Regions from separate parts of the Pantoea sp. X-Soil-ISGK-355 genome, predicted to be linked through region 3. Evidence: predicted binding sites of a transcription regulator. Region 3 holds the regulator's gene; each other region holds the start of a gene.
What was found. The regulator CRP, encoded in region 3, controls carbon source genes, mostly activating them, when cyclic AMP is high. The targets are predictions, from matches to a motif close to ATGTGANNNNNNTCACAT.

Region 1 (10,125 bases), 1.6 Mb from region 3:
GCCTTGTGCACCACGGCATAGAGCGGCTCGCTCAGTAGCAGCTGATGACGCAGGTCGGCGGGCAGCGGCGTGTTGCGCATCACGCCGAGATCGAGCCGTCCGTCATGTAACGGTGCCAGTTGCTGGCGAGTGTTGATCTCCTGCATCTGAATATGCACCTGCGGCCAGCGCTGACGAAACTGGAACAGCGCATCAGAAACCACGGCGGTAAACGGAGCCGATGAGGTAAAGCCGATCCGCAGCTCTCCCTCTTCGCCACGATGTAACCGGGAAGCGCGATCGGCAGCCTGCTCAACCTGCAACAGTATCGCCCGGGCATCGCTCAGCAACTGATGGCCGGCGGCGGTCAGCTGCACGCTGCGGTTGTTACGGGTAAACAGCCTTGCGCCGGTCTCCGCCTCCAGCTGAATAATCTGCTGGCTGAGCGGCGGTTGGGAAATATTCAGACGCTGGGCTGCCCGCCCGAAATGGAGCTCTTCCGCCACCGCAATGAAGTAGCGCAGATGACGCAGTTCGATATTCATATTTTAAACGTCTTATTTGAGATTATTAATATATTAGACAACATAATGCCACTTTCCTATGCTGACGACAGGTTTTCAGACTGAGAGGAAGATGTGTGAGTCGCTCAATACAGGCCACAGTGGATGAGAAAGCGGTGGCTGAACCGCAGGAGTCCGTTGCCGCAGCAGGTCATATCCGGCGGGGAACACCCGCTTTTATGCGCGTCACGCTGGCGCTTTTCTCTGCGGGGCTGGCGACGTTTGCCCTGCTCTACTGCGTGCAGCCGATTCTGCCGGTGCTGTCACAGCAGTTTGGTGTTTCTCCGGCGACCAGCAGCCTGTCGCTCTCTATCTCTACCGGCCTGATGGCGCTGGGTCTGCTGGTGACCGGGCCGCTCTCTGATGCTATCGGGCGCAAATCGGTAATGGTGACCGCTCTGATGCTGGCGGCCATCTGCACGCTGATCTCCGCCACCATGACCAGCTGGCACGGCATTCTGATTATGCGGGCGCTGATGGGACTGTCGCTCAGCGGTGTTGCGGCGGTCGGTATGACCTATCTTAGCGAGGAGATGGATGCGCGGGTCGTCGCCTTTTCAATGGGGTTGTATATCAGCGGTAACTCAATTGGCGGGATGAGCGGGCGTCTGTTAAGCGGTGTCCTGACCGACCTCTTCTCCTGGCGCATCGCCGTGGCGGTGATTGGCTGTTTTTCGCTGGCCTCAGCGCTGATGTTCTGGAAGATCCTGCCTGCATCGCGTCATTTCCGCCCCATCACGCTGCGTCCGCGTAATCTGCTGATTAACTTCCGGCTGCACTGGCGCGATCCGGGCCTGCCCTGGCTGTTTGCCGAAGGCTTTCTGCTGATGGGTGCCTTCGTCACCCTGTTTAACTATATTGGCTACCGTTTACTGGATGCGCCCTGGCATCTCAGCCAGGCCGTGGTGGGTCTGTTATCAGTGGTCTATCTCACCGGCTCATGGAGTTCACCTAAAGCGGGTGCGCTGACCAGTCGTCTGGGACGCGGGCCGGTGATGCTGGGCGCAACAGCCATCATGCTGCTGGGTTTGCTGGTCACTGCCTTTAACTCGCTCTGGCTGATTCTGCCTGGAATGATGCTGTTCACCGCCGGTTTTTTTGCCGCTCATGCGGTCGCCAGCGGCTGGATTGGTCCCCGTGCACGCCGGGCGCGTGGGCAGGCTTCCTCGCTCTATCTGTTCAGTTACTACGTGGGTTCCAGCGTGGCGGGCACGCTGGGCGGTCTGTTCTGGCATAATTTTGGCTGGAGCGGAATCACGCTGTTTATCAGCGTTCTGCTGATCCTGGCGCTGCTGGTTGCCTCGCGTCTGCATAGAAAAAGACTCTGACCGTTTTCTCCCGAGCCAGGCTCCGACCTCTCCAGCGGGCCTGGCAGCTTATCATGCTGAACATTCCCTTCAGATCCATAACAAACAAAACGTGCTTTTCCCGCTATAATCCTTTTTATTGTAATAATTCATCTGCTTTGCCTTTTAACACGGCAACAAGGACCGCCTGTGGCTCTCTACTACTACGTTAATAAACAATCGGGATATAACGATAATCATGTTGTTCATGCCGCGGGCTGCCCCCATCTTCCTGACATGGATAACCGACTGTTTCTGGGCAGTTTTTATCATGTGAATGCCGCCATTCTGCAGGCAAAAAAATATTATGCGGGAGCCATCGGCTGCGAAAACTGCTGTCCGCTTAATCACAGCGACCCGCAGGCCAGTCAGCTTAGTGTGGCCCTGAAACATACTACGCCATCGCGTTAATCAAACGGACAGCCCAGAGGTGAAACGCTTCCCGCTGTGCTGTTCCATGACATCCTGCCTGAGGGTAACCCGCTGCTCTGAATGATGATTGCACCTCTTCGCTCCTGATAACCTCAGGCTATCGCCCTGTGACAGGGAGATAATTAAAAATCAGCAATAAAAGGCATTTATAAGGTTTCGCTTCCCGCTTTATTCACTACAATGGTCAGTAATTTGTGACGCAGGTCACTTTCACTGGATGTTTCTGCCACATCCGATTTCGCTGTACTGACTGACTTGACTCCTCATGCAACCAACAACTGTTTCACGTAAAACTGCCTGGCTACGCGTGGTATTGCTGGCCATCGCCGCATTTGTCTTCAATACCACCGAGTTCGTGCCGGTTGGCCTGTTGTCCGATATCGCTGCTGACTTTTCAATGCAGACGGCTGATGTCGGGATCATGCTGACCATCTACGCCTGGGTAGTCGCACTGCTTTCACTGCCGCTGATGCTGCTGACCCGCAACATTGAGCGACGGCTGCTGCTGGGCGTGTTGTTCCTGATTTTTATCGTCAGCCACATACTTTCGACCGTCGCCTGGGATTTCCGGTCGCTGATGGTATCGCGCGTCGGCATCGCCCTGTCTCATGCGGTGTTCTGGTCGATCACCGCCTCGCTGGCGATTCGTGTTGCCCCGGCGGGTAAAAAAACCCAGGCGCTGAGTATGCTGGCGACCGGTACCGCGCTGGCGATGGTGCTGGGCGTGCCGATTGGCCGCGTAGTGGGACAGTATCTTGGCTGGCGCACCACTTTCGGCGCAATTGGGCTTTCGGCTCTGGTGCTGATGATCATGCTGGTACGTATTCTGCCACGCTTGCCGAGTGAGCATACCGGTTCGCTGAGCAGCGTCCCGATGCTGTTTCGTCGTCCGGCGCTGGTCAGCATGTATCTGCTGGTGACGCTGGTGGTGACCGCGCATTACACCGCCTACAGCTATATCGAGCCATTTATGCAGACCGTCGCGCACGCCAGCGGCAATTTCACAACCCTGCTGCTGCTGCTGTTTGGTTCAGCGGGCATTATCGGCAGCCTGCTCTTCAGTACGCTGGGTAACAAATTTCCTTCCGCCCTGCTGATTGCTGCCATTGCGCTGATCACCCTTTGCATGGGCCTGCTGATCTTTGCCGCCGTCCGCCCTGCAGCTATCTCCACGCTGTGCGTTGTCTGGGGAGTGGCGATGATGATGATCGGGCTGGGTATGCAGGTGCGGGTACTCTCGCTGGCACCAGATGCCACGGATGTTGCAATGTCGCTGATGTCCGGTATCTACAATATTGGTATTGGCGCGGGCGCGCTGCTGGGTAACCAGGTCAGTCTCCATCTGGGCATGGCTGAAGTGGGGAATGTCGGCGGGATGATTGGTCTGGTGGCGTTGCTGTGGTGTGTTTATATTTTCCGACGCTATCCGCAGTTACGCAGTAACGGATAATCAGCGCGGTACTAAATAAAAAAGGCTTCAGATAAGTAGGTTTATCTGAAGCCTTTTTATGATTATTTATAGCGCCTGTTACTTATAAAAAACGGCTGTGCCATGCAGGTTGTTGCTGCCAGAGGTCGAAGTGATGCGGAAAGACTTTGCGCCGACATCGCTGGCCTTCTCTGACAGCTGCTGCTCCAGCGAGGTCAGATTCGTGCTGCCCGTTGCGCTGATGACACCGATTTTTTGCTGATCCAGCGGGGTGCTGCTTACCTGTTGGGCCGCCACGCTGGCAAAGGAGAGGCCACTTAGCACCGCCGCCGCGACCATCATATTGATACGTTTCATAACGAACCCCTTCTCACTTCATCTGTTGAAACCAAATTACTGATAAATCACAGCCGTGCCGTGCAGTTTATTCTGGCCGCTGGTTGAGGTGATGCGGAATGATTTCGCACCGGCTTCATCAGCTTTGGCACTCAGCTGTGATTCAAGGGAAGTCAGGTTGGTGCCACCTTGTACTGAGATGGTGCCTACTGGCTGCTGATTAGACGGCTCACTGGTCACGAGATCAGCGGCATAAGCGCCAAAGGTCAGGGTAGTCAGTAGCAGTGCTGCCAAAGTAGTTTTGATGGTTTTCATAAAATTCTCTCTATTCGGTATTTGAATTCGGATGGTCTGAGTCAAGTTGTCGTCGTTTAATTAACGAACGTTAAATAAATGATAGACTCTGATCCGATTCGTCGTCAATATTTATTTAATGAGCGTTATTTTATTCGTGATGTGGCGTGATTATGGGCTTCAGCCCCTTTTCTGACTTAACCATAGGGGCGGTAAGATTGCGCCGACGCACAAAATGACAACGCTTGTGGGTGACGTTTTTAATGGACCTTGCACATTTTTATAATGATCGGTAATTTAATAAGATGTTTTACTGTCTGAGAGGGTGTATGAGTCAGGTTCAGGATTGCGATGTAAAAAAATGCCGCGGCCGACCCAAAGTGTTCGATCGCGAAGCCGCGCTTGATAAAGCTCTGACCCTGTTCTGGACGCACGGTTACGAGGGAACCTCTCTCGCCGATCTGGTCGCCGCAACCGGCGCAAAAGCGCCAACCCTCTACGCAGAATTTGTGAATAAAGAGGGACTATTTCGCGCAGCGATGGAGCGTTATGTAGAGAAGTTCAGCGCATGGCGTAAAGCGGCATTAGGCGATGATCAGTTACCGGTGGATCGGGCCATTGAAGCCTATTTCCGCTCTACTGCAGCCTGTTTTACCGAACGTGACTCTCCCGGTGGGTGCTTCTTTATCTGCACCTCAACTGCCCTGTCGGCGGCGTCGGCAGAGATTGCCGCCATGCTACAACAGCAACATCAGTCGCAGGAGCATGTGCTGAGTGATTTTTTGCTGGCGCGCCAGCGACATGGCGAACTGAGTGCGGCAGTAAATATTCCGGCGCTGTCACGTTATCTGAGTTGTATGCTGCAGGGCATGTCAGTGCGCGCGCGCGAAGGCGCAGAGCGTGACGATCTTGAGGGTATTATTGATACGCTGATGGCCATGTGGCCAACGCTGACCGGCTTGTGTCAGGCTAAGCGTTAGAGTATCAGGGCGGCGATGCCGCCCTTTCCCTGCTTTATTCCAGAAAGAACACTGGTTTCAATGACTGACTGATCGGGCTGTTATCCGCATTAGACGGCATCACATCTTTCATTGATGCCCACCAGCGCTGACACACCTCGGTTTTTGCCACCGCTTCCCAGCGTGCTTCAGATTCAATCTCAACGCTGGCGAACAGCAGACTCCGCTCTGCGTCCAGCCAGATGGCATAGTTATGCGCGCCGTGTGCTTTCAGCGTCTCAGCCAGTTCAGGCCAGATTGGGGAGTGACGACGCTCATACTCTGCATGACAGTCGGCATTCACCTGCATCACAAAGGCTTTACGCAGCATTGGCTGGCCCCACATCCAGCGCCGGTTGCCACGGCTTCACGCCAAAGCGCTCACCCAAGGCAATCAGCTGTTCGGTGGTGATGCTCTGGCGAATTCCGCCCATTGAAAGCACTTTGACGATCACTTCTGACGATTTTTCCGCCGTATCAATCAGACCAAAGGTTTCATCGAGTGTCGGGCCTGTGCCAAAGACGCCGTGGAATGGCCACATCACCAGGGTGTGAGACTGCATCTGTCCGGCAGTCGCAGTGCCGATTTCATCGGTGCCAGGAACCATCCATGGCAGCACACCCACGCCATCCGGGAAGACCACCAGACATTCGGTACTGCCTTCCCACAGCAAACGGGTAAAGCGTGCAGAGTCCATCTCAACCACGTAACTCAGAGCCATAAAGTTGGTCGCATGGCAGTGCATTATCACCCGATCTGCGCCTTTGCTGACGGCTTTACGTACCGCATGAGACTGAAAGTGTGATGCCAGCTCAGAGGTGGGCAAACCGCCATTCGACAGGCCCCAGTGAATTTTATAGGAAAGTCCCTTGTCATCCACCTGCAGCAGTGCCAGACAATCCGCCGGATCCAACTGGACGTTGCGCATGAATTTACCTGACCCGGTTACCAGAAACCAGTCATTCGCCAGCGCTGGCGCTGGCTGTGTCAGCTCAATGCAACGCGGCTCCTTATAGAAATCGGTGGCGAAGGGCTTAACCTCCTCCTCCAGCAGACGGAGGCTGACGTTACCGCCGTTACGTTCGTCCCAGCCCTTGAGCCACATGTCGCTGGTCGCTTTGACCATTCCCTTAACAAATCCGGAAGAAAGAATGCTTTGCATAGTGAAATCCTTAACGTTGGCTCAAGATCTGTTGTTCATAATGACGGACATCGCCTAACCAGCTGGCATCAGCCGGGACGTCATGGCGCAGGCACCACGCTTCCCAGACCGCCTGCCATGGCAGTGATTTTTGCTCTTCCAGCAGGGTAAGCCGCGCGGTGTAATCGCCGCTGTTCTCGGCCTGCCGTAAGCGGTCGGTTGGCTCCAGTAAGGCACGCAGCAGCGCTTTTTTGGTATTACGGGTGCCGATAACCCAGGCGGCAATACGGTTAATTGAGGCGTCGAAGAAGTCGAGGCCGATATGCACTTTGTCGAACAGCTGGTGACGGACAATCTCACTGGCGATAGCCTGGGTCTCATCATCCAGCAGCACAACATGGTCGCTATCCCAGCGCACCGGACGGCTGACGTGCAGCAGCAGGCGCGGCACATAGAGCATGGCGGCGGAAATTTTGTCGGAAATCACTTCAGTGGGATGGAAATGTCCTGCATCCAGGCACAGCGCCGTCTGGCGACTGGCGGCATAGCCAAGATAAAACTCATTAGAACCTACGGTGTAGCTCTCAGCGCCTATGCCAAACAGCTTGCTCTCAACCGCATCGATATGATGCTGCGGGTTGATTTTTTCTGAGATGATTTCATCCAGCGCACTCATCAGGCGCTCACGCGGGGCAAGCCGATCCACGGTGATATCTTTCATACCGTCCGGCACCCAGATATTCATCATTGAGGGGGTGCCAAGCTGCTCACCAAATGAAGCGGAGATGCGGCGACTCGCTTTGCAGTGGTCGATCCAGAACTGACGGACGGTTTTATCACTGTGCGATAGCGTAAAGCCATCAGCGCTCTTTGGATGCGAGAAGCAGCTTGGGTTAAAATCGAGGCCCAGCTTATTCTCTTTGGCCCAGGCGACCCAATTGGCAAAATGGGCAGGTTCAATGGCATCCCTGTCCACCGGCTTGTCGCTTTCAAGGTAGATAGCGTGCAGGTTCAGGCGTTTAGCGCCAGGAATCAGCGACATAGCCTTGTCGATATCACTGCGTAGTTCACTGGCATTCCGTGCCCGTCCTGGGTAGTTACCGGTCGCCTGAATGCCGCCGGTCAGTGCGCCCTGGGGGTTCTCAAATCCCCGGACATCATCACCCTGCCAGCAGTGCATGGAGATCGGAATGCGATCCAGCTGGCGGATGGCCTGCTCAACATCAACCCCATTTTCAGCGTAGCGTTGTTTAGCCAGTTCAAAAGCCTGTTCAATCTGCTTAGTCATAAGCGGGTTCCTTAGCGGGTTGACTCAGCGTCGCGAAGCGTGCCTGACTGGCACTGAAGACGCTGTGTGTTTGCGGTTCGAATTTTTCGAGTGGGAAGTTGTTAATGACGCTGCAGCGGAAATCAGCCACATCGGTCAGCTCGCCCAGTGCAATCAGCTGGCAACCAACGTTACCCAGCGTGGAGGCTTCAACCGGGCCTGCCAGGACCGGGATCTGGCAGGCATCGGCGCAGAGCTGATTAAGAAAGTGGTTCTGGCTGCCGCCTCCCACCACGTGCAACTGGCTGAAAGGCTTGCCGCGCAACTGAGCCAGCTCCTGGATTACTTCACGGTAGAGCAGCGCCAGGCTATCAAATATGCAGCGAGCCAGCGCAGCGGCAGATTGTGGCACCGGCATGCCCTGCTCTGCGCAGGCGTTCTGAATCTCATTGACCATGCTGTCTGGATTGATGAAACGCGCATCATTGGGACTGATGAGTGAAACACAGGCGGGCTGACGGGCTGTCTCTTCAATCAGCATGCTGAGATCGTCAATCTGCAGTTCGCTGCAGATTCGCTGCAACAGCCACAGCCCCATGATGTTTTTCAGTACGCGATACCCCTCTGCGCCGCCTTCGTTGGTGATGTTGGCGCGCAGTGCAGTATCGCAGGCATAGGGCTGCAGACTTTCGAAGCCCATCAACGACCAGGTACCCGAGCTAAGATAGGCGGCGTCGTCCTGCATCAGCGGCGTTGCAAGAACTGCGCTGGCCGTGTCGTGAGTGGCGACGGCGATCACCGGAACCGCCGTGCCTGCGCGATTGATCCAGTGACCGACGGTATTGCCTGGTGCCTGCGGCTGGCCAAACCATCGCGCATCAACGCCCGCCCAGGCGAGCAAATCGCGATCCCACTCACCGCTGTGAATATTGAGCATTTGCGTGGTGGTCGCGTTGGTGTATTCCCAGTTGAGATTACCGGTCAGGCGATAATGCAGGTAGTCAGGTATCATCAACGCATGCGCCACGCGGGCCTGCCAGTCGGGCTGCTGCTGATGCAGAGCGCGCATCTGATAGAGTGTATTGAACGGCAGAAACTGAATGCCGGTTCGGGCATAAATGGCGCTACGGCTGAGCTCGTGCTGCGCCTGCTCCATCAGGCCATGCGTGCGCGCATCACGATAGCTGACCGCTTCACCCACCGGCTCACCCTCTGCATCCAGCAGCACCATATCAACACCCCAGGTGTCGATGCCGATACTGTCAGGGACGATGCCTTCATCATCTAACTGAGCCAGCCCGGCGCGTATCTCCTGCTCCAGCATAGACAGATCCCAGCAGTCATAACCGGCACGACGCTGGCGCTTATTTTTAAAGCGCCGGACCTCACGCAGTGCCAGCTGGCGCTGCGCGGCATCCCAGCTGGCGAGCATAACCCGTCCGCTGGATGCGCCGAGATCGATAGCAACAATGTTTCTCCTGGTCATGGCGACTTTTCCCTGTGATTAAGTGGTCACAGAGTAAAAATCTTGCCTGGTCGTCACCTTCCCGAGAATGCCAACAGGCGTTAGTGGCTGGCAGATGGGCAAAGAACTTCGTGAGAGAGATCACAGAGATGGCAGCAGAGGCGATGTGACCCCTGCCGCAAATCTGTTAACTGCCAGGGATTTCTTGAAAAATCAGCATGATTCCTGCTGAGTCCAGCTGAAAATTCAAGGTAAGGTAACAGCGTCCTGATTAGACTGCGTTACGGTTTTGTTAAGCAGCGAGAGACGACGATGACCATATTGCACAGTGCAGATTTTTTTCCCGAAGGCGATTACGCGATAGCGATTGAACCCCGCATACCGCAGGCAGCTTTTCCGGAACATCATCATGATTTTCATGAGATTGTACTGGTGGAGCAAGGCTCCGGCATTCATGTGTTTAATGGTCAGCCGCAGACGCTATGTGCGGGCTGTGTCTGCTTTGTGCGCGATCACGATCGTCATCTCTATGAGCAGACCGACAATCTTTGCCTGACCAATGTGCTTTATCGCAGTCCCGGCGCGTTTCGCTTTCTCTCCGGGCTGCAGGCTTTGTTGCCCTGCGATCAGGACGGGCAATATACCTCTCACTGGCGTATCAATCATAAAGTAATGGCGCAGGCGCTGAGCGTGACAGCGAAAATGCAGCAGGACGATACCTGGTCGCTGGAGAAACAGGCGCACCAGGAACAGCTCTTTTTACAGTTGCTGGTGCTGCTGCGTGAAGCCTGTATTGACGGGCAGAGTCAGGATCAGGAGGCACGGTTGCATCGCCTGCTCGACTGGCTCGGCGACCATTACAGTGACGAGATTG
Region 2 (10,125 bases), 1.4 Mb from region 3:
AACAGTGCGCAGTGATTTCCTGCTGACTTTTCACACGCCGCTCTTTAGGATGAGCTCGTCGGGGAAGTCTGGTCCGCGCGGCGGCCACTTCCTGCTACATATTTATGGAGAGTCTGATGCGCACATTGTGGCGAATAATTGCAGGTCTGTTCCGCTGGAGCTGGCGGGTATTGAATTTTATCAGGGAATTTATTCTGAATATTTTCCTGATTTTGTTGATTGTGGTGGGTGTAGGGATCTGGCTTCAGGTCAGCGGATCGGGCGGCAGTTCAGCGCCGATTCAGCAGGGCGCGCTGAAGGTCGATCTCAGCGGCGTGCTGGTGGATAAACCGTCGGTAAGCAACCGTCTGAGTAAAATTGGTCGCCAGCTGCTGGGTGCCAGCAGTGATCGCTTACAGGAAAATTCGCTGTTTGATGTGGTCGATGCCATTCGCCAGGCAAAAGGTGACAGCAACATTAAAGGCATGGTGCTCGATCTACGCGAGTTTGCCGGTGGCGATCAGCCTTCGCTGCAATATGTGGGTAAAGCGCTGCGTGAATTCCGCGACAGCGGCAAGCCAATTTATGCTCTGGGCGACAGCTACAGCCAGGCGCAATACTACCTTGCCAGCTACGCCACGAAAATCTATCTGTCGCCGCAGGGCACCGTGGATCTGCATGGTTTCGCCACCAATGGACTCTACTACAAAACCCTGCTGGAGAAGCTGAAAGTCACCTCACACGTCTTCCGTGTCGGGACCTATAAATCAGCGGTCGAGCCATTCCTGCGTGACGACATGTCACCAGCGGCACGTGATGCTGACAGCCGCTGGGTCGGTCAGCTGTGGCAGAACTACCTGAATACCGTGGCGGCGAATCGCCAGCTGACGCCGGAACAACTCTTCCCTGGCGCGGCAGCGATTATTGCTGGTTTAAACGCGGTTAAAGGCGATACCGCGCAATATGCGCTGGATAACAAGCTGGTCGATGCCCTGGGTTCCCGTGCAGCAGCCGATCAGGAGCTGGTAAAAACCTTTGGTCTGGATAAGCAGAGCAACGATTACCGTAACGTCAGCATCTATGACTACAGCGTGAAACCAGCCTCCTCGCACCAGGATGGCAACATTGCGGTCGTCATGGCCAGCGGTGCCATCATGGATGGGGAAGAGACGCCGGGCAACGTGGGTGGTGATACCACGGCCGCGCAGATTCGCGATGCGCGTCTCGATCCAAAAATCAAAGCGATCATTCTGCGGGTCAACAGCCCGGGTGGCAGCGTGACGGCTTCGGAAGCCATTCGTGAAGAGCTGGCGGCGGCCCAGGCCGCAGGTAAGCCGATTGTGGTCTCTATGGGCGGCATGGCGGCATCCGGCGGTTACTGGATCTCAACGCCTGCCAGCTATATTGTGGCGAACCCCAGCACGCTGACCGGCTCGATTGGTATCTTCGGTGTGATTAATACGCTGGAGAACAGTCTGGACAGCATTGGCGTACACACAGATGGTGTCGCGACCTCCCCGCTGGCGGATATCTCTACCACCAAAGCGCTGCCAGCGGAAGTTCAGCAGCTGATGCAGCTGACTATCGAAAATGGCTACCGCAACTTTGTGGGTCTGGTGGCGAAGTCGCGTCATAAAACCCCAGAGCAGATTGATGCGATCGCGCAGGGCCATGTCTGGACCGGCAGCGATGCCAAAGCCAATGGTCTGGTGGATGCGCTGGGTGACTTCGATGATGCCGTGAAGAAGGCGGGCGAGCTGGCTAAAGTCAGTAAACCTATGCTGAGCTGGTATCAGGATGAACCGACTTTCCTGGATATGGTGCTGGGCCAGATGAACGCCTCTGTACAGGCCGTATTGCCGGATACGCTGAAAGCCTGGCTGCCCGCACCGATGCTGGATGTGATGAGTGCCATGAAAGCCCAGCCGGGTCTGTTCGACAAGCAGAACGATCCTCAGAATCGTTATGCCTTCTGCCTGAACTGCGGCGAAGTGCGATAAACCTCTCAGCCCGGCCGCTGGTCGGGCTGCTTTTCCCCGCTATTCCCCTTATACTGCGCGTTTTATGGCGAGTCTGAGTTCTCTAATGCAAAAGAAAAACATCTACGTTGCCTACACGGGCGGGACAATCGGTATGCAGCGCTCTGCGCAGGGCTATATTCCGGTCTCAGGGCACCTGCAGCAGCAGCTGGCGAATATGCCCGAGTTCCACCGCCCCGAGATGCCTGATTTCACCATTCATGAATATCAGCCGCTGATCGACTCATCCGACATGACCCCGGAAGACTGGCAGTTTATCGCCAACGATATCCGACAAAATTACGATCGCTACGATGGCTTTGTGATTCTGCATGGCACTGACACCATGGCGTTTACCGCCTCTGCGCTCTCGTTCATGCTGGAAAATCTGGCCAAGCCGGTGATCGTGACCGGGTCGCAGATTCCACTGGCGGAACTGCGCTCAGATGGTCAGCAGAATCTGTTGAATTCTCTTTATGTAGCGGCTAACTATCCGATTAGCGAAGTGTCTCTGTTTTTCAATAACACACTTTATCGCGGTAACCGTACCACCAAGGCTCATGCCGATGGCTTCAACGCCTTTGCTTCGCCGAACCTCTCCGCACTCCTGGAAGCGGGCATTCATATTCGCCGCCTCAATACGCCACCTGCCCCGTCCGGTCAGGGTGAACTGAACGTTCACACCATTACACCTCAGCCCATTGGTGTGGTCACCCTCTATCCAGGAATTTCCGCCGACGTGGTGCGTAACTTCCTGCGTCAGCCGGTGAAGGCGCTGATCCTGCGTTCTTATGGCGTGGGCAATGCCCCGCAGAACAAGGAATTTCTGGCCGAACTTCAGCAGGCCAGCGAACGTGGTATCGTGGTAGTAAACCTGACCCAGTGTATTTCAGGCAAGGTGAATATGGGCGGATACGCCACCGGCAATGCGCTGGAAGAGGCTGGCGTGATTAGCGGATTTGACCTGACGGTAGAAGCCGCGCTGACCAAGCTACACTTTTTACTCAGTCAGGAACTCTCTGCCGATCAAATCCGTGCCAGAATGCAGCAGAATTTGCGCGGCGAACTGACTGAAGACTGAAACGGAGCGACATGTAATGAAGCGGGCACTCATCATTATTGATATTCAGAACGATTTTTGCCCCGGCGGCCCGATGGCAGTCCATGAGGGCGACCACACGGTCGAGGTGGCTAATCGCTATGCGCGTTTGTTCCGTGAGAACGGTGAATGCGTACTGGCCCTGCAGGACTGGCACCCGGCCGATCACGGCAGCTTTGCCTCGGTTTCCGGTGAGCCGGTCTACACGCTGGGCGAGTTAAATGGTCTGGCGCAAATCTGGTGGCCCGATCACGGCATTCAGGGCTCAGCAGGTGCGGATTTCCATCCCGGTCTGGATCGTTCACTGTTCGATGCGACGTTCCATAAAGGTGAAGATCAGGATGTCGACAGCTACAGCGCCTTTTTTGATAATGGCCACCGTCGTAAAACCGAGCTGGACAGCTGGCTGCGTGAGCGTGGCATCACCCATCTGGTGATGCTGGGGCTGGCGACAGATTACTGCGTGAAATATAGCGTGCTGGATGCGCTGGAATTGGGGTATCACGTCGAGGTGGTCAAAGAAGGTTGCCGCGGCGTTAATCTCAATCCTGAGGACAGTGAAATCGCCTTTGCTCAGATGACGGCGCAGGGCGCGATTCTGATTTAAAAAAGGAGCTGGCATGACGCCAGCTTTTTTTTAGTGCAGATGAATGCGGGTGACATCCGGATCGATGCCGAACGCTTCTTTCAGCTCTTTTTTCGACTTCATCACCATCTCGCCGCCCTTAGCGATGGTCATATGCTGCGGCGCATCGTTATGTCTTGCCTGCCACAACATAACCAGTTGCAGACAGTTGTCGCGCTGTTCCTGCGTCAGTGCCACGCCATCCGGCCATTTTCCAATCTCAACTGCTGTTGCCAGTCGTTCGTAGACTTCAGGTGTCATCGACGCAAGCATCGCTTCAAGTTGTTCCTTCATCGCCTTACCCTTTGGTCTGTTCGCCCTGCTCGTCGGTGAAATTCAGCGAGGCGGAGTTAACACAGTAGCGTTCACCGGTCGGTTGCGGGCCATCGGGGAAGACATGCCCCAGATGCGCATCGCAGCTGCCACAGCGGATCTCAACACGCTGCATGCCGTGTGAATTATCTTCGATGTAGCGAATTGCATCGTCACTGAACGGCTGATAGAAACTGGGCCAGCCACAGCCAGAATCATATTTAGTCTCTGAGAGAAAAAGTGGCGCCTCACAGACCAGGCAGTGGTAAATCCCTTCCTGCTTGTTGTGCAGCAGTGCGCCGCTGTAAGGCGGTTCCGTTCCGCGTTGCTGTGTCACATAACGCTGCATTTCTGTCAGCTCGGCGATTTTTGCGTCGGGTGCGGTGTCTTTAGCCATTTTTAGGATTCCGGGGAAGTGCCATTCTGAAAAATTCGACTATTATTCTAACAAATGATCAACATTACCGGGTCTTTTTTTGTGCTCACCCTTTCAAGCCGTCCACTGCAAAGCGTAATTGTGACTTTGATCACCTTTTATCCCGGGCATCCCTATATATTCGGCGATTGGTTCGACGAAACGCGATATCATTGGCGGCGCGCAAGCGGTTGCGCATCGAATTATTCCTGTCAGGCGAATTGACCTGTCGCAACAATTGACACGATTCCGCTTGACGCCTGGTAAGGTTTTTGTAATTTTACAGGCAACCTTTTATTCACTAACCAATAGCTGGTGGAATATATGACTATCAAAGTAGGTATCAATGGTTTCGGCCGTATCGGTCGCATCGTTTTCCGTGCTGCTCAAAAGCGTTCTGACATCGAAATCGTTGCTATCAACGACCTGCTGGACGCGGATTACATGGCGTACATGCTGAAGTATGACTCTACGCACGGTCGTTTCGACGGCACCGTAGAAGTTCAGGATGGCGCACTGGTGGTTAACGGTAAAAAAATCCGTGTTACTGCTGAACGTGATCCAGCGAACCTGAAGTGGGATGAAGTGGGCGTTGACGTTGTTGCGGAAGCAACCGGTATCTTCCTGACCGACGAAACCGCGCGTAAACACATCACCGCAGGTGCTAAGAAAGTCGTTCTGACCGGTCCATCTAAAGATGACACCCCAATGTTTGTTCGTGGTGCAAACTTCGACAAATATGATGGCCAGGATATCGTTTCTAACGCCTCCTGTACCACCAACTGCCTGGCACCGCTGGCAAAAGTCATCAACGACAGGTTCGGTATCGTTGAAGGTCTGATGACCACTGTTCACGCTACCACTGCTACCCAGAAAACCGTTGATGGCCCGTCTCACAAAGACTGGCGCGGCGGCCGTGGCGCATCGCAGAACATCATTCCTTCATCAACTGGCGCAGCAAAAGCCGTTGGTAAAGTTCTGCCAGAGCTGAACGGCAAACTGACCGGTATGGCATTCCGCGTACCTACCCCTAACGTTTCCGTTGTTGACCTGACCGTGCGTCTGGAAAAAGCGGCCTCTTACAAAGAAATCTGTGCTGCCATTAAAGCTGCTGCAGAAGGTGAGATGAAAGACGTTCTGGGCTACGTTGAAGATGACGTGGTTTCTACCGACTTCAACGGCGAAGTCCTGACTTCAGTGTTTGATGCTAAAGCGGGTATCGCGCTGAACGACAACTTTGTGAAACTGGTTTCCTGGTATGACAACGAAACTGGCTACTCAAACAAAGTTCTTGACCTGATTGCGCTGGTTTCTGCTAAATAAGGCAGACAGACATCATTAAGATTAAGGGCGACTTCGGTCGCCCTTTTTTTGATCCGCACAGGAAGGAATCGAACATGCAAGATAAACTGTTTTCTCTGCCCGTAGTCACGCAGATCTCCCCTTACCTTTCCCAGCGTCAGGTTGGCGAACTGCCGACGATTGTCATCAGTCACCCTAAGGTACGCGCAGCGATTACGCTGCAGGGCGCGCACCTGATCGCCTGGCAGCCGAGTGGCGAAAAGCCGGTACTCTGGCTGAGCGGCAAAAGTCTGTTTTCACCAGGCAAAGCGATTCGTGGCGGTGTACCGATCTGCTGGCCCTGGTTTGGTCCGGCAGGCGAACCGGCTCACGGTTTCGCCCGGATTCAGACATGGAAACTGACGGCGCATGATGAGAATGAAGATGGCGTGATGCTGACGCTGGTGCTGGAGAGCAACGCTCAGACGCTGAAACTGTGGCCACACGAATTTACCCTTATCGCCCGCTTCCGCCTGGGTCAGCATTGTGAGATTGAGCTGGAAGCTCATGGTGACTTTGAAGCCACGGCAGCGCTGCATAGCTACTTTACCGTCAGTGACATCAACGGGGTTGAGGTCTCCGGTCTGGGCAACCGCTATATCGACAAAGTCAATAATGGCGAGGTTGCCAGCAGTGATGGCAGACAGCGTTATCCTGGGCGCATCGACCGTATTTTTACTGCAGCAGAAGATTGCTCGGTCATCAATGATACGGCGGGTGAACGGCAGATTGAGGTTTATCACCATCATCATAGTGACGTTGTCACGTGGAATCCGGGTGTTGAACTCTCCTGCAGTATGTCGGACATGGCAAATGAAGGTTACAAGACGATGGTCTGCGTAGAGACGGCACGTATCAGCAAACCATTACGCAGCGCAGGTGAAAAGCCAGCACGTCTGGCTACAACATTCCGCCTGAAGAAGAAAGCCGCAGCCAGCGACAGGGGCAACGGCTAAACGATATCCAGCGGTAATTTATGCTGTGGTGCTGGCCAGGCACGATCGATGAGCTGCAATTCTTCATCGGTCAGTTCCACCTCCAGTGCCGCAGCATTCTCATGAACATGAACCACAGAACTGGCTTTGGGAATGGCAATGACGCCAGACTGACGAATTACCCAGGCCAGCAGTAATTGCGCCACGCTGATGCCCTTCTGTTGTGCAATCTGATTCAGCACCACGTCGGTAAACAGCGCGTCCCGTAGCCGTCCAGCCTGTGCCAGCGGACAATAGGCCATCACCGGCACGCCACGCTGCTGACAGACGGGCAGCAGATCAAATTCAATACCGCGTGAAGCCAGATGGTAGAGTACCTGGTTGGTCGCACACTGTTCGCCTCCGGGTTCGTCCCACAGTTCGGCCATATCATCAGTATCAAAATTCGAGACGCCCCAGTGACGAATCTTGCCCTGCTGCTGCAGGCGCTCCATGGCGCGCAGAGTCTCTTCCAGCGGGATGTTACCGCGCCAGTGCAGCAGGTAGAGATCAAGGTAGTCGGTCTGCAGACGGCGCAGGCTGCGCTCACAGGCTTCAATGGCATCCACTTCGCCGGCATTCCACGGATAGACCTTCGACACCAGCAACGCTTTATCGCGACGCCCCTGCAGTGCCTGCCCGACCACCTCTTCAGCGCCGCCGTCTGCATACATTTCGGCGGTATCAATTAGCTGCAATCCACATTCAAGACCTGCCTGCAATGCCGCGACTTCACCGGCCCGCTGCGCCGGGTTTTCGCCCATATACCATGTGCCCTGCCCGATTAACGGCAGGTTATTGAAGCCAGCGAAGTTAATCGTGTTGTGCATTCTGCTCTCCCGCCTCATTCTGAGGCCCCATAAAAGAACAGAGGGCACTGGGTGCCCTCTTTCGGTGCGTTATCAGAAGGTGTAGCTGACACCTGTCCAGATCGTCGTCTGCCCGCTCTTATCAATCATTGGACTGTCTTTGATTTCGCTGTCAAAGCGGGTGTAACGTCCTACCACGCCAACATTCCACTGCGTTGCAATCTGATAGCTGGCACTCAGCTCAACATAAGGTGACCAGCTGTCGTCCGGATTGTAACGACTGATGCCGGTACGTGCGCTTTCATGCGCGGAAACACCGTAATAATAACGGTTTTGATTGGCGCTATTCCACATGGCACCGATGCCCGGCGTCAGGCTGAAGTCGCCCATCTGGATGGGGTAGAGGTAAGTCAGGTCCCAGATCATGCCGTTGCTGTTATTCAGCACGTCGCCCAGCAATGCCGTACGGACAACCCCCCAGTCGGCGGTGTGACGATAGGTTGCGCCACCCATTAGCGTCATGCGGCGCTTATCCAGCCCTTTCATATCGCCCAGATCGTTGTCGCTGGGTTTGTACTCCTGCGGTGAGCCCAGTAGCGTCAGAGAGAGCTGATTCTGAGGATCTTTCCACAGGTAGTAACCGCCCTGCAGGCTACGGAACCAGAAGTTTTCACCTTCATAATTGATAACCGGAACCGGAAGATAACGGTCCTGTCCGCCACGATAAGGTGAGTCGGCATAGATAACCGATGCCCCTACAGAAAGCGGAGCGGCACTGGCGTGCGCCGCCAGTAAACAACAGGGTAAAAGTGCAACAAGCGTCTTAAATTTGAATTGGTTCACAATTTATTCATTCCATAAATATAACAATCAAACAGGAAGTCTAACGTTTTTTTACGGCTGGATTAACTTATATCGAAATCCTTTAAGCAACCAACAGATGAATGTGGCACCAAAGGTTAAAAACACGTTAAGTTAAAGCATCACCCATACGAACTCATCTCTTAACTGATCCGGATTCGTCTTGATCTCCCCCTCATTCGCTCAAACCCGTGGAGGAAATTTCCTAGAAGCCATCTACAGTTAGAATTAACAGCAGAGATTTTGTACGAGCAGAGTAACCATAAAAGTTGTGTATCCCGATAAAAAAGATCAGGTTGGCATAAGGGTTGCTGTACTCAACAGAGAATATCTTCCGGGAGCTGCTACACGTCTTAAATTACGCTCCTTACCTGTGCTAAAAACGAAAGGACGGGCATCGCTATGAATATATTCGATCACTATCGTCAGCGTTATGAAGCTGCCAAGGACGAAGAGTTCACACTGCAGGAATTTCTTGCTATCTGTAAGCAGGATCGCAGTGCATACGCCAACGCTGCAGAGCGACTGTTAATGGCCATCGGAGAGCCAGTAATGGTCGACACTGCTCAGGAGCCACGCCTTTCCAGAATATTCTCCAACCGTGTGATGGGACGCTATCCGGCGTTCGAGGAATTTTATGGCATGGAGGAAGCGATTGAACAGATCGTCTCCTATCTGAAACATGCCGCTCAGGGACTTGAGGAGAAGAAACAGATCCTCTATTTACTGGGTCCGGTCGGTGGTGGTAAATCTTCCCTGGCGGAACGGCTTAAGTCGCTGATGCAGCGGGTGCCCATCTATGTGCTGAGCGCTGACGGTGAACGCAGTCCGGTCAATGATCATCCTCTCTGCCTGTTCAATCCGCAGGAAGACGCGCATATTCTCGAAAAAGAGTATGGCGTGCCGCGCCGTTACCTCGGCACCATCATGTCGCCGTGGGCCGCGAAACGCCTTCACGACTTTGGTGGCGATATTTCGCGGTTCAAAGTCGTAAAAGTCTGGCCGTCGATTCTGGAACAGCTGGCGATCGCCAAAACCGAGCCGGGTGATGAGAACAACCAGGATATCTCTGCTCTGGTGGGTAAAGTGGATATCCGTAAACTGGAAAACCACGCGCAAAACGATCCTGATGCCTACGGTTACTCTGGTGCACTCTGCCGCGCGAACCAGGGCATCATGGAGTTCGTGGAGATGTTTAAAGCGCCGATTAAGGTGCTGCACCCCCTCCTGACAGCAACGCAGGAAGGGAACTACAACGGCACCGAGGGGATTTCGGCGCTGCCGTTTAACGGCATTATTCTGGCGCACTCCAACGAATCAGAGTGGGTGACGTTCCGTAACAACAAGAATAATGAGGCGTTCCTTGACCGCGTTTATATCGTCAAGGTGCCCTACTGCCTGCGGGTTTCTGAAGAGATCAAAATTTACGACAAACTGCTTAATCATAGTGAGCTGGCAACCTCGCCCTGCGCACCGGGTACGCTGGAAACGCTGGCACGCTTCTCTATCCTGTCACGTCTCAAGGATCCGGAGAACTCCAGTATCTACTCTAAAATGCGGGTCTATGACGGCGAAAGCCTGAAAGATACCGACCCTAAAGCGAAGTCATGGCAGGAATATCACGACTACGCCGGTGTGGATGAAGGTATGAACGGTCTTTCAACCCGCTTTGCCTTTAAGATCCTGTCGCGG
Region 3 (10,125 bases):
GCTGCTGACGAACCAGTACATCAGTACGGTCGCCAGACCCGCCAGCACCATCAGAATGCGTTGCAGATCGAAGAAGCGCAGCAGGAAGCTGAAGGCCCACATACCCACCATATACGCCGTCCAGAAGCTGCCCACCAGTTGTCCGGCGTCATTGATATTCATGCCCATGACTTTGGTGGCATATTCCGGCACCCAGGAGATAAAGCCGAGCTGGCCCAGAATATAGCAGAGTGCCGCGACAGCCAGCAGCAGCACGCCCACACCCCATTTCTCTTTCTCAACCGTCGGGCTGTTTTCAGGCTTACGCAGTACCGGGAACTCCACAAACAGCGTCATGACGAAAATGGCGACGTAGATAACGCCGATGCAGACATAGACCCAGTACCACGGCAGCTGACGCGCCAGCAGAATGCCTGCCAGCACCGGAAACAGCGTGCCCGCCATGCTGAAGAAGGAGTCGGTAAACAGCAGGCGTGAACCGCGCTGACGGCCTTCATACAGGTGAGTGATCAGGAAGGTACCGATCGACATGGTGATGCCGCTGACCACACCCAGCACAAACATACAGAGCGAGAAGATGGTGAGATCGCGGCTGGTCATCAGCCCGATTATCGCCAGCACCATCAGGACGAAGCCGAAAATCAGCTGGCGCTTCAGTGGCACAATCACCATCAGCCAGGCGTTCAGGAAAACCGCCGCCAGGATGCCGCTGTTGAGGAAGGTGAAGGTATTACTCATGCTGGAGATGGGAATCTGGAAATCTTTTGCGATATCGCCCATTACCATGCCGGTAACGATCACCAGCGCGCCGGTCAGCGCGTAGGAGAAGAAGCTTATCCAGGTAAGGCCAATACGATTACGGTTTGTCATGTTCTGAACCTGTTGAGAACCGGGTGCCAAAAAGTGTCAGAAAGTGTAAACGGAACTGTGATCTTAATAAACAAGCAGTGAAACTACAGATCTAGATTTCATGTGTTGTGTGATTTTAATCACGCAATTAGGGTTGTTTAACGTTTGCTCAGTGCATTTGCCGCAACAGCGTAAATATAAGTAAAACGCTGGCTCATGGAATAGAGTCTCTTTACAATCAATCACGTTTTTGTGCCCGCTCTCCCAGGTAAGGAATCTTTCATGTTTAAACGTACTTTAACAGCGGCCATCACCCTGTTAGCGCTCTCTACCGTTTCCGCCCAGGCGCTGGCCGCAAAAGGTGACACCCACGTTCTGCTCACCACCTCCGCCGGCAATATCGAACTCGAACTGAATAACCAGAAAGCGCCGGTTTCTGTGAAAAACTTCGTTGATTACGTCAACAACGGTTTTTACAACAACACTATTTTTCATCGCGTGATCCCGGGCTTTATGGTGCAGGGTGGTGGCTTCACCACGGATATGCAGCAGAAGCAGACCAACGCGCCAATTAAAAACGAAGCGGACAATGGACTGCGTAACCTGCGCGGTACCATCTCTATGGCGCGTACCGCCGATAAAGACAGTGCCACCAGCCAGTTCTTCCTCAACGTCGCGGATAATGCGTTCCTCGACCACGGCCAGCGCGATTTTGGCTATGCCGTATTTGGTAAGATTGTGAAAGGTCAGGATGTGGTTGAAAAAATTTCTCAGGTTCCGACCAAAGATGTGGGTCCGTACCAGAATGTGCCGTCCAAACCGGTAGTTATCCTCTCCGCCAAAGTCCTGCCTTAACGCTTTTTGTCGCCATCTGCGGATGGCGACCGCCTGCCGCTTCCGGCAAAGCCAGAATTTGCTCTTATACTTAGGGCAAAAACCTGAGCAGGAGGCGGTATGGCGAACAAACTCACCGAAAAACAGAAGGTCACTCTGTGGCAACAGCGGCGTAGCGCCAGCTATCAGGCCAGCTGTCGGCTGGAAGGCTTCTCATCGAATGAAACCAGCGTAAACAGCGATGATGCAGCCGCGCGTCTGGCGTCACTGAGGAGGCAATATGGACTCTAATACCGCAGTGACCCAGGATCCCTACCTGTGGCAGCACGACAACGTGCTGAAAAACCTGCCCGATATTCATGATGCCGCCCAACTGCGTAAGGCGGAGCTGAGCTTCAGTGCAGCGCGTGCCGCCACCCTGGAACTGGGACCGCGTAATCCCGGATTGCCTTACCTGCGCCAGATCCATCGCACGCTGTTCCAGGACGTTTACAGCTGGGCCGGCGAACTGCGCACCATCGATATCTGGCGAGATGAAACGCCGTTCTGCCATTTTGAATATATCGAAAAGGAAGGCAACGCGCTGATGGCTGCGCTGGAAGAGGAGAAAGGACTCGCTGAGTTGCCGCGCGACGCGTTTATTCAGCGCATCGCCCACTACTACTGCGAAATCAATATGCTGCATCCTTTCCGTCATGGAAATGGCCGGGCACAGCGGATTTTCTTTGAACAGCTGGCGCTGCATGCCGGTTATCTGCTGTCGTGGGAAGAGACGGACGCGGAGAGCTGGAAAGCTGCTAATCAGGCGGGTGTAGCCGGCGATCTGACGCCGCTGGAGCAGGTGTTTGCGAAAGTGGTGAGTGAGGCGGCTTAACCGCGTAGAATAACGGCGCGGTTTATCATTCTGGACGCGTCATGCTGCTGCTTATCGACAATTACGACTCCTTTACCTGGAATCTTTATCAATATTTCTGCGAGCTGGGCGCGCAGGTTCAGGTGGTGCGCAATGATGCCATCACCCTGGAGCAGATGGCAGCGTTACCGCTGACCCATCTGGTGATCTCTCCTGGCCCCTGCACGCCGTCAGAGTCGGGCATCTCGCTGGCGGCGATTCGGCATTTCGCCGGTAACGTGCCGGTGCTGGGTGTCTGCCTGGGCCATCAGGCGATCGCGCAGGCCTATGGCGCGCAGGTCGTGCGAGCCCGTCAGGTGATGCACGGCAAAACCTCCGCGATTCAGCACACCGGTCAGGGCGTGTTCCGCAATCTCAATAATCCCCTTACCGTTACCCGTTATCACTCGCTGATTGTGCAGCGCGACTCTCTGCCCGACGCATTCGAGGTAACGGCCTGGACGGTACGTGACGGCGAGCCTGACGAAATTATGGGGTTTCGCCATAAAACCCTGGCGCTGGAAGGCGTGCAGTTCCATCCCGAAAGCATTCTCAGCGAGCAGGGACATCAGCTGCTGCGCAATTTCCTTACGCAATAAGTTGCCTTTGAGTGATTTTTTATGCATATTTTGTGATTATTATTTCAATTCAGTACGACAATCATTCAGATGGAGTTACTAATGGCAGCCGAAAAAATTGCGGTCACGCGGGAGACGTTCGATAACGTTATTTTGCCTGTTTATGCACCTGCGCAGTTTGTGCCGGTAAAAGGCAAGGGCAGTCGCGTATGGGATCAGCAGGGCAAAGAGTATATCGACTTCTCGGGTGGTATTGCTGTTACCGCACTTGGACACTGCCATCCTGCGCTGGTGGAAACACTGAAAAGCCAGGGCGAGACGCTGTGGCACACCAGCAATGTCTTTACCAACGAACCGGCACTGCGTCTCGCCAGTAAGCTCATTCAGGCGACCTTTGCCGATCGCGTCTTCTTCGCCAACTCCGGTGCCGAAGCCAATGAAGCTGCGTTTAAGCTGGCGCGCTACTATGCCTGCAAACGTCACAGTCCGTTCAAAAGTAAAATCATCGCGTTTCATAATGCTTTTCATGGCCGGACGCTGTTTACCGTTACGGTCGGCGGCCAGCCAAAATATTCTGACGGATTCGGTCCGAAACCGGCGGATATTGTCCACGTGCCGTTCAATGACCTGGATGCTGTAAAAGCGGTCATTGACGATCACACCTGCGCCATTGTGGTTGAACCGATTCAGGGTGAGGGCGGCGTCATGCCTGCGACGCAGGAATTTATGCAGGGACTGCGTGCGCTTTGCGATCAGCATCAGGCGCTGCTGGTACTGGACGAAGTGCAGAGCGGCATGGGACGCAGCGGCAAGCTGTTCGCCTATGAGCATTATGGCGTCCAGCCCGATATCCTGACTTCAGCCAAAGCGCTGGGCGGCGGTTTCCCGGTCAGCGCCATGCTGACCACCAACGAGATTGCTTCAACCATGGCACCGGGCGTGCATGGCACCACCTATGGCGGCAACCCGCTCGCCTGTGCCATTGCCGAAACCGCGCTGGATATTATCAACACGCCGGAGGTGCTGGCGGGCGTAGAGATGCGTCGCCAGCACTTTGTCACGGCGCTGCAGGCTATTGACGCGAAGTATGACCTGTTCAGTGACATTCGCGGCAAAGGTCTGCTGATTGGCGCGGCACTGAAACCTCAGCATGCCGGCAGGTCGCGCGACATTCTGAATGCCGCCGCCGCTGCAGGTGTGATGGTGCTGGTAGCTGGCACCGATGTGATGCGTTTTGCCCCGTCGCTGATCATCGAACCGGCCGACATTGAAGAGGGCATGAGCCGCTTCGCCACCGCCGTCGGCAAAGTGCTTAACGGCTAGCTTAGTTTTTACGTAAGCGTCTGATCAGCCAGCGGCCATGTTGCGGTCGCTGGTTCCACGCCAGCGATGAAATGGTGTACATCACGCTCAGATGATCGAGAATGCGCCGCACATGCTGCTCCACCACAGTAATCGGTCCCTCACTGATGTTTTCCAGGTCATCCAGCAGATTCACCTGTGAGCTTTCACCATCATATTCCAGCCGCTGCTGACACCGCTGCAGCGCAATTTCGCAGGATTGCAGATAGCGTTGAGCCAGCGAGGCGGTCAGCATAGTGTGCTCGCGCGCCAGAATCGTTATCGCATTGATATGCTCGACAATAAACTGACTGTGGGTGACCCAGAGCCGCATATCACTCAGGTAACGGGAGTTGAACGCGGGTTCCTGCATTGCCTGATTCAGTGAGTTAAACAGCGCATTGTGCGCCTGATTAACCTTCACGCGCTGATAAGCCAGTTTCTCTGGCGACTGTTCGTCGCCCAGTAACAGCCGCAGCGCATCCTGATAGGTTTCCAGCGCGTCGTGGGCGTTCTGCCGTAGTAAGCCGCTCTGCCACTGCGGCCACAGCCACAGCATCCCACCAAAGGCGATCAGACAGCCCATCAGCGTATCCATCAATCGCGGCAGCAGAAACTGCGCGCCATTCAGTGACAGCAGTTGCAGCGAGTAAACTGCCGTGACCGTAAAGCCAATCATCGACCAGCCATAGAACTGGCGGGTAAAGCGATAGCTGATAAAGGTTATCGCCAGCATGATCAGCAGCACCAGTGACTCCGGTACCGCGAGCCGCAGCGTAGCGGCCGCGATGACCAGGCCGGCAAAGGTGCCCAGCGCCCGGTGCTGGATACGGACGCGGGTGGCGCTGTAGCCGTTCTGGCTGACGAACATAATGGTCATCAGGATCCAGTAGGGTTTAGGGATGTTGAAGAACAGCGCCAGCGCGCTGCCCAGCATCAGCATCACCGCAAAGCGACCCGCCGTGCGCAGCGACGACGAGCGAAACGAGAGATAACTGCGCAGCGCCGGTAACAGCGGCAGGCGGCGCTGGCGGTCTGCCATCAGATCGCGCTGGTAAAGCGGTTTCTGGGTGCGTAGCACCCGCGCAATGCGGTTGAAGTGATAAAGGCAGAAGTTACCCACCGGATTATCGGGATGCTGATGGGCAATTTTCTCCAGTGCGCCGAGCTGTTTATCCATCGCAAAGCGGTCGGGTAACTGGTGATAAAGAATGTTATCTGCCAGCACCCGCAGCCGGGCCGAGATGGTTTTGGCATTCCAGCGGATCACCGCTTCAGCATGGCTTTGCTCCACCAGCTTCTGGACTTCTTCCGGCCGATGCAGGCTGACCGAGATATGCTCCTGCAGATCGAGGGCCACCTGGAAAGCGCGCGTCAGCCTTTTATGGCTGTGATCGCGGCTTGCCGACAGCATATGCATCTGCTGATAACAGGTGTTAATCAGATCGACCACTTTCTGCTGACGGGCCAGCAGTGGCGGCAGCGCCTTTTCCGGATCGGTCAGCTGCGTCAGCAGGGTGTATTTCGCGTCGCAGTAGTTAGCCAGCTCGCGGTAGATCAGGCTCAGGCTTTCGCGCATTGGCTGCTCTTTCCACAGCCAGAACCAGAACCAGTTAAACAGCCCGTACCACAGCGTGCCGCCGATATAGAGCAGCGGGGTGACATAGATGGGCATGCGGCCAATCAGGCTCAGGGTAAAGATGGCGGCAATCAGGGTGCCGGGCAGCAGACGGCCATGCAGCGGGCTGATCTCACCCGTGACGCCGAGCAGCAAAGGCATAGCGAAGAGGATCAGCGGCAGTGGAATCGCATGCAGGGTGAGCCACTGGATCAGAAAGCTGCCGAGGGCAAACAGGCTACCGCCCACAATCAGACGTTTGAAAAAGCGTTTATGCGGCGTATCGAGACCGGCGATATTGCAGCAGGCGGGCACTAATGAGAACAGCAGACCTTTTTGCAGGTCGCCAGCCAGCCAGCCCAGCGCCACCGGCAGACAGAGCACCAGCGTTTGCCGCAAGGCATAATTGACTTCAGGATGGTAAATGATTCGACGCCACATCGGCCCAACACAAACAATAACGGCGTGATGTTGCCATCACGCCGTGGATGACAGGAATTAGCGGGTGCCGTAAACGACGATGGTTTTGCCGTGTGCGGAGATCAGGTTCTGATCTTCCAGCATCTTCAAAATACGGCCCACGGTTTCACGTGAACAACCCACAATCTGACCAATTTCCTGACGAGTGATTTTAATTTGCATGCCGTCGGGATGCGTCATGGCATCTGGCTGCTTCGCCAGGTTAAGCAGAGTCTGTGCAATGCGGCCGGTAACGTCGAGGAAAGCGAGGTTACCCACTTTTTCAGACGTCACCTGCAGGCGACGCGCCATCTGCGATGAGAGTCGCATCAGGATATCGGGGTTAACCTGGATCAACTGACGGAATTTCTTGTAAGAAATCTCCGCCACTTCGCACGCGCTTTTCGCACGTACCCAGGCGCTGCGTTCCTGACCTTCTTCGAACAGGCCAAGCTCACCAATAAAATCGCCCTGATTCAGGTAGGAAAGAATCATCTCTTTGCCTTCTTCATCTTTAATCAGAACCGCGACGGAACCTTTCACGATGTAGTAAAGCGTTTCTGCTTTTTCACCTTGGTGAATCAGCGTACTTTTGGATGGATACTTGTGAATATGGCAATGGGACAGGAACCATTCGAGTGTAGGGTCTGTTTGCGGTTTGCCGAGAACCATTCGCTATTATCCTCTGTTGTAATCGTGCCCAAAATACAGGGGGCAGTTTTCCCTGTCAGGCGGTGAAAGCTTCAAGCGTTTCCTTTTCAGGAAATTATTCGGGCCGCATCAGGCGCAGTGCGCATCATTCTTCCCGGCTTCGCCATCGGGTGACGAAAAATATTTTCAGCACTGTTTGTAGCACAGCTTTTGCCGACTGTCTTCTGTTGTCTCGCTTCAGCTACAGGCGGATTTCTCTGGATTGCTGTTTACCAGGCGAAAGCGTACTCTGGCGACAAAACAGCGTATTCCGGAGCAAAAATCATGCAGGCAAGAGTGAAATGGGTAGAAGGGCTGACATTCCTTGGAGAATCCTCATCCGGCCATCAGATACTGATGGATGGCAATTCAGGTGATAAAGCGCCCAGCCCAATGGAAATGGTGCTGATGGCGGCAGGTGGATGCAGCGCGATTGACGTGGTATCAATTCTGCAAAAAGGCCGCAACGATGTGGCTGATTGTGAAGTAAAACTGACCTCAGAACGTCGTGAAGAGGCGCCGCGAATCTTTACGCACATCAACCTGCATTTTATCGTGAGTGGCAAAGCGCTCCAGGATAAAGCGGTCTCACGCGCGGTCGATCTTTCGGCTGAAAAATATTGCTCGGTGGCCATCATGCTGGGTAAAGGCGTCAACATTACGCATAGCTATGAAGTGATCGAACTTTAGTAGCCGCAGGGGTTATTGCAGACCTGCTAACTTCACTTCCAGTATCTGATGCAGGTTGCTTTAAGACTGTGCCTGGTCCGGAAATCCGCTTTGAGATTGTGCCTGCGTTGTGAACAGGGTCAGAGCGGTTTGTGTCGGTCCGCTGTCAGATTGTGCCTGCATAGGGAATCCGCGTTGATACTGTGCCTGCGCTGGGAACCGGGTCAGATCGGAAAGTCGCTTAAGCCAATCCCTGGCCGCTCGTCCCGCGCCGTCCCTGGCGCGGGACGCTTTCCTTTTCTGACCCGGTTCCCTGCGTGTTAAGCATTTTCGCTGCTGTCAGATTGATCCTGCATTGGCATTAGTCTGGAAAGGCCCTTTTGACCTCTTACTCTATCCGCTTACCTTCCATCAGCCGCTTCACCAGCGGACCCATGATCAACTCCATCGCCAGACCCATTTTGCCGCCGGGCACCACCAGCGTATTGATGTGCGAGATAAACGAGCCCTGCAGCATTGCCAGCAGGTAGGGGAAGTCGATATCTTCCAGCGCCTGAAAGTGGATCACCACAAAACTCTCATCCAGTGACGGAATGGCGCGGGCTGCGAACGGGTTGGAGGTATCGATGGTTGGAACGCGCTGAAAGTTGATATGGGTGCGTGAAAACTGCGGTGTGATGTAGTTGATGTAATCTTCCATTGAGCGCACCACGGAATCCATTACGGCTTCACGTGAATGACCGCGCTCGCCAGTGTCGCGTACCAGCTTCTGAATCCACTCCAGGTTAACAATCGGTACCACGCCCACCAGCAGATCGACCTGTTCCGCCACGTTGTGCTGCGCTGTCACCACACCGCCATGCAATCCTTCATAAAAAAGAATATCGGTGTTCTGCGGTAGCGGCTGCCAGGGTGTAAAAGTGCCGGGCACCTGATTCCACGGCACCGCCTCATCGTAAGTGTGCAGATATTTACGCGACTGCCCCTCCCCGCTGAGACCATACTCTTTAAAGCTCTGCTCCAGCAGGCCAAAGTCATTGGCTTCCGGGCCAAAGTAGCTGACATGACGTCCCAGATCGCGTGCCTTACGAATCGCCATATCCATTTCAGGGCGGGTAAAGCGGTGAAAACTGTCACCTTCCAGCTCCGCCGCATGCAGGTCAAGCTGCTGAAAAATTTTGCGGAACGCCAGGCTGGTGGTGGTGGTTCCTGCGCCGCTGGAACCGGTCACCGCGATAATGGGATGACGTGCAGACATAGAAAAGCTCCCTGTGAGGTCGGACGATGAGCATTGTTATCATGAAAGGGTGCCGGGTGCATCAGCCACGAAATTCTTTACGCGGCATGATATTGACCGATTCATGCAGTTCCGACCACACCAGCACCACTTCACCGGTTTCCAGCTGGCGTCGCACATCAGCCACCTTGTCCAGCAGGCTACGTTCATGCTCGCCATAGTCAGTGCCTTCACGCAGCACAAAGGTTTCAATCAGATTTTCAAGGGTCTCAGGAGAGACCTGTTGCCAGGGAATAATCACGAGATCAGGTATCCAGAAAAGGGGCGATCCACTGCGGGATGCGCTGTTCCAGCCACATTTCGGGCTGGCGTAACGTCCCGCCGACGAAACCGACGTGGCCGCCGTGTGGTGTCAGTTGATAAGTAATAGTGGCAGATAATTGGCTGCTGTGCGGAATCACCTCATCACTCATAAAGGGATCGTCTTTGGCGTGGATGATTAGCAGCGGTTTCTCTGCGCGTTTGAGCCAGGGCATGGCGCTGGCCCGATGATAGTAATCGGCCGCATCGACAAAACCGTGGGCGCGGGCGGTAATCGCATCATCAAAATCGCGCAGTCGCCGCAGCGCTTTTAACTGCGCCAGATTGACCGGCAGCGTATCCGGCCAGGCGTGCAGTTTGCGGCGGGCATTTTTCTTCAGCTGCGCCAGCAAATAGTATTGATAGAAGCGTGAAAAGCCATGTTCCAGTTTTACGCTACATGGCTCCAGCAGCAGTGGGGCGGAGACAATGACGCCTGCCTCCACTTCGGCAGCTGCGCCCTGCTGGCCCAGCAGGCAGCCCAGCATATTGCCGCCTAGCGAAAAACCGACGGCCACGGTCGGCACCTGGCCCCAGCGGGTACGCAGCCAGTGCAGAAAAAAGCGGGCATCTTCCGTTTCGCCGGAATGATAGATGC

Region 1: AC6I8J_RS09545 (sugar transporter) is a predicted target of CRP. The motif match lies at 2,513-2,530, and genes of this name have one in related genera.
Region 2: msrB (peptide-methionine (R)-S-oxide reductase MsrB) is a predicted target of CRP. The motif match lies at 4,549-4,566, and genes of this name have one in related genera.

The regions. Positions count from the first base shown of each region.
Region 1 is NZ_AP035971.1:2,059,840-2,069,964, forward strand. Features, by position in the region: gene AC6I8J_RS09530 (LysR family transcriptional regulator) at 1-524, opposite strand, end outside; gene ynfM (multidrug efflux MFS transporter YnfM/SxtP(Kp)) at 620-1,870, shown strand; gene AC6I8J_RS09540 (hypothetical protein) at 2,039-2,299, shown strand; gene AC6I8J_RS09545 (sugar transporter) at 2,586-3,770, shown strand; gene bhsA (multiple stress resistance protein BhsA) at 3,849-4,106, opposite strand; gene bhsA (multiple stress resistance protein BhsA) at 4,143-4,400, opposite strand; gene AC6I8J_RS09560 (TetR/AcrR family transcriptional regulator) at 4,709-5,359, shown strand; gene rhaM (L-rhamnose mutarotase) at 5,394-5,708, opposite strand; gene rhaD (rhamnulose-1-phosphate aldolase) at 5,698-6,540, opposite strand; gene AC6I8J_RS09575 (L-rhamnose isomerase) at 6,551-7,807, opposite strand; gene rhaB (rhamnulokinase) at 7,800-9,272, opposite strand; gene rhaS (HTH-type transcriptional activator RhaS) at 9,564-10,125, shown strand, end outside.
Region 2 is NZ_AP035971.1:2,228,256-2,238,380, forward strand. Features, by position in the region: gene sppA (signal peptide peptidase SppA) at 117-1,979, shown strand; gene ansA (asparaginase) at 2,065-3,078, shown strand; gene pncA (bifunctional nicotinamidase/pyrazinamidase) at 3,095-3,703, shown strand; gene AC6I8J_RS10340 (YeaC family protein) at 3,734-4,015, opposite strand; gene msrB (peptide-methionine (R)-S-oxide reductase MsrB) at 4,020-4,430, opposite strand; gene gapA (glyceraldehyde-3-phosphate dehydrogenase) at 4,773-5,771, shown strand; gene AC6I8J_RS10355 (D-hexose-6-phosphate mutarotase) at 5,846-6,745, shown strand; gene AC6I8J_RS10360 (aldo/keto reductase) at 6,742-7,593, opposite strand; gene AC6I8J_RS10365 (MipA/OmpV family protein) at 7,666-8,415, opposite strand; gene yeaG (protein kinase YeaG) at 8,836-10,125, shown strand, end outside.
Region 3 is NZ_AP035971.1:3,672,798-3,682,922, reverse strand. Features, by position in the region: gene tsgA (MFS transporter TsgA) at 1-870, opposite strand, end outside; gene ppiA (peptidylprolyl isomerase A) at 1,132-1,704, shown strand; gene AC6I8J_RS16985 (YhfG family protein) at 1,804-1,974, shown strand; gene AC6I8J_RS16980 (putative adenosine monophosphate-protein transferase Fic) at 1,964-2,557, shown strand; gene AC6I8J_RS16975 (aminodeoxychorismate/anthranilate synthase component II) at 2,599-3,174, shown strand; gene argD (bifunctional acetylornithine/succinyldiaminopimelate transaminase) at 3,256-4,476, shown strand; gene AC6I8J_RS16965 (YccS/YhfK family putative transporter) at 4,478-6,553, opposite strand; gene crp (cAMP-activated global transcriptional regulator CRP) at 6,611-7,243, opposite strand; gene AC6I8J_RS16955 (OsmC family protein) at 7,547-7,951, shown strand; gene AC6I8J_RS16950 (phosphoribulokinase) at 8,319-9,188, opposite strand; gene AC6I8J_RS16945 (YheU family protein) at 9,250-9,468, opposite strand; gene AC6I8J_RS16940 (hydrolase) at 9,473-10,125, opposite strand, start outside.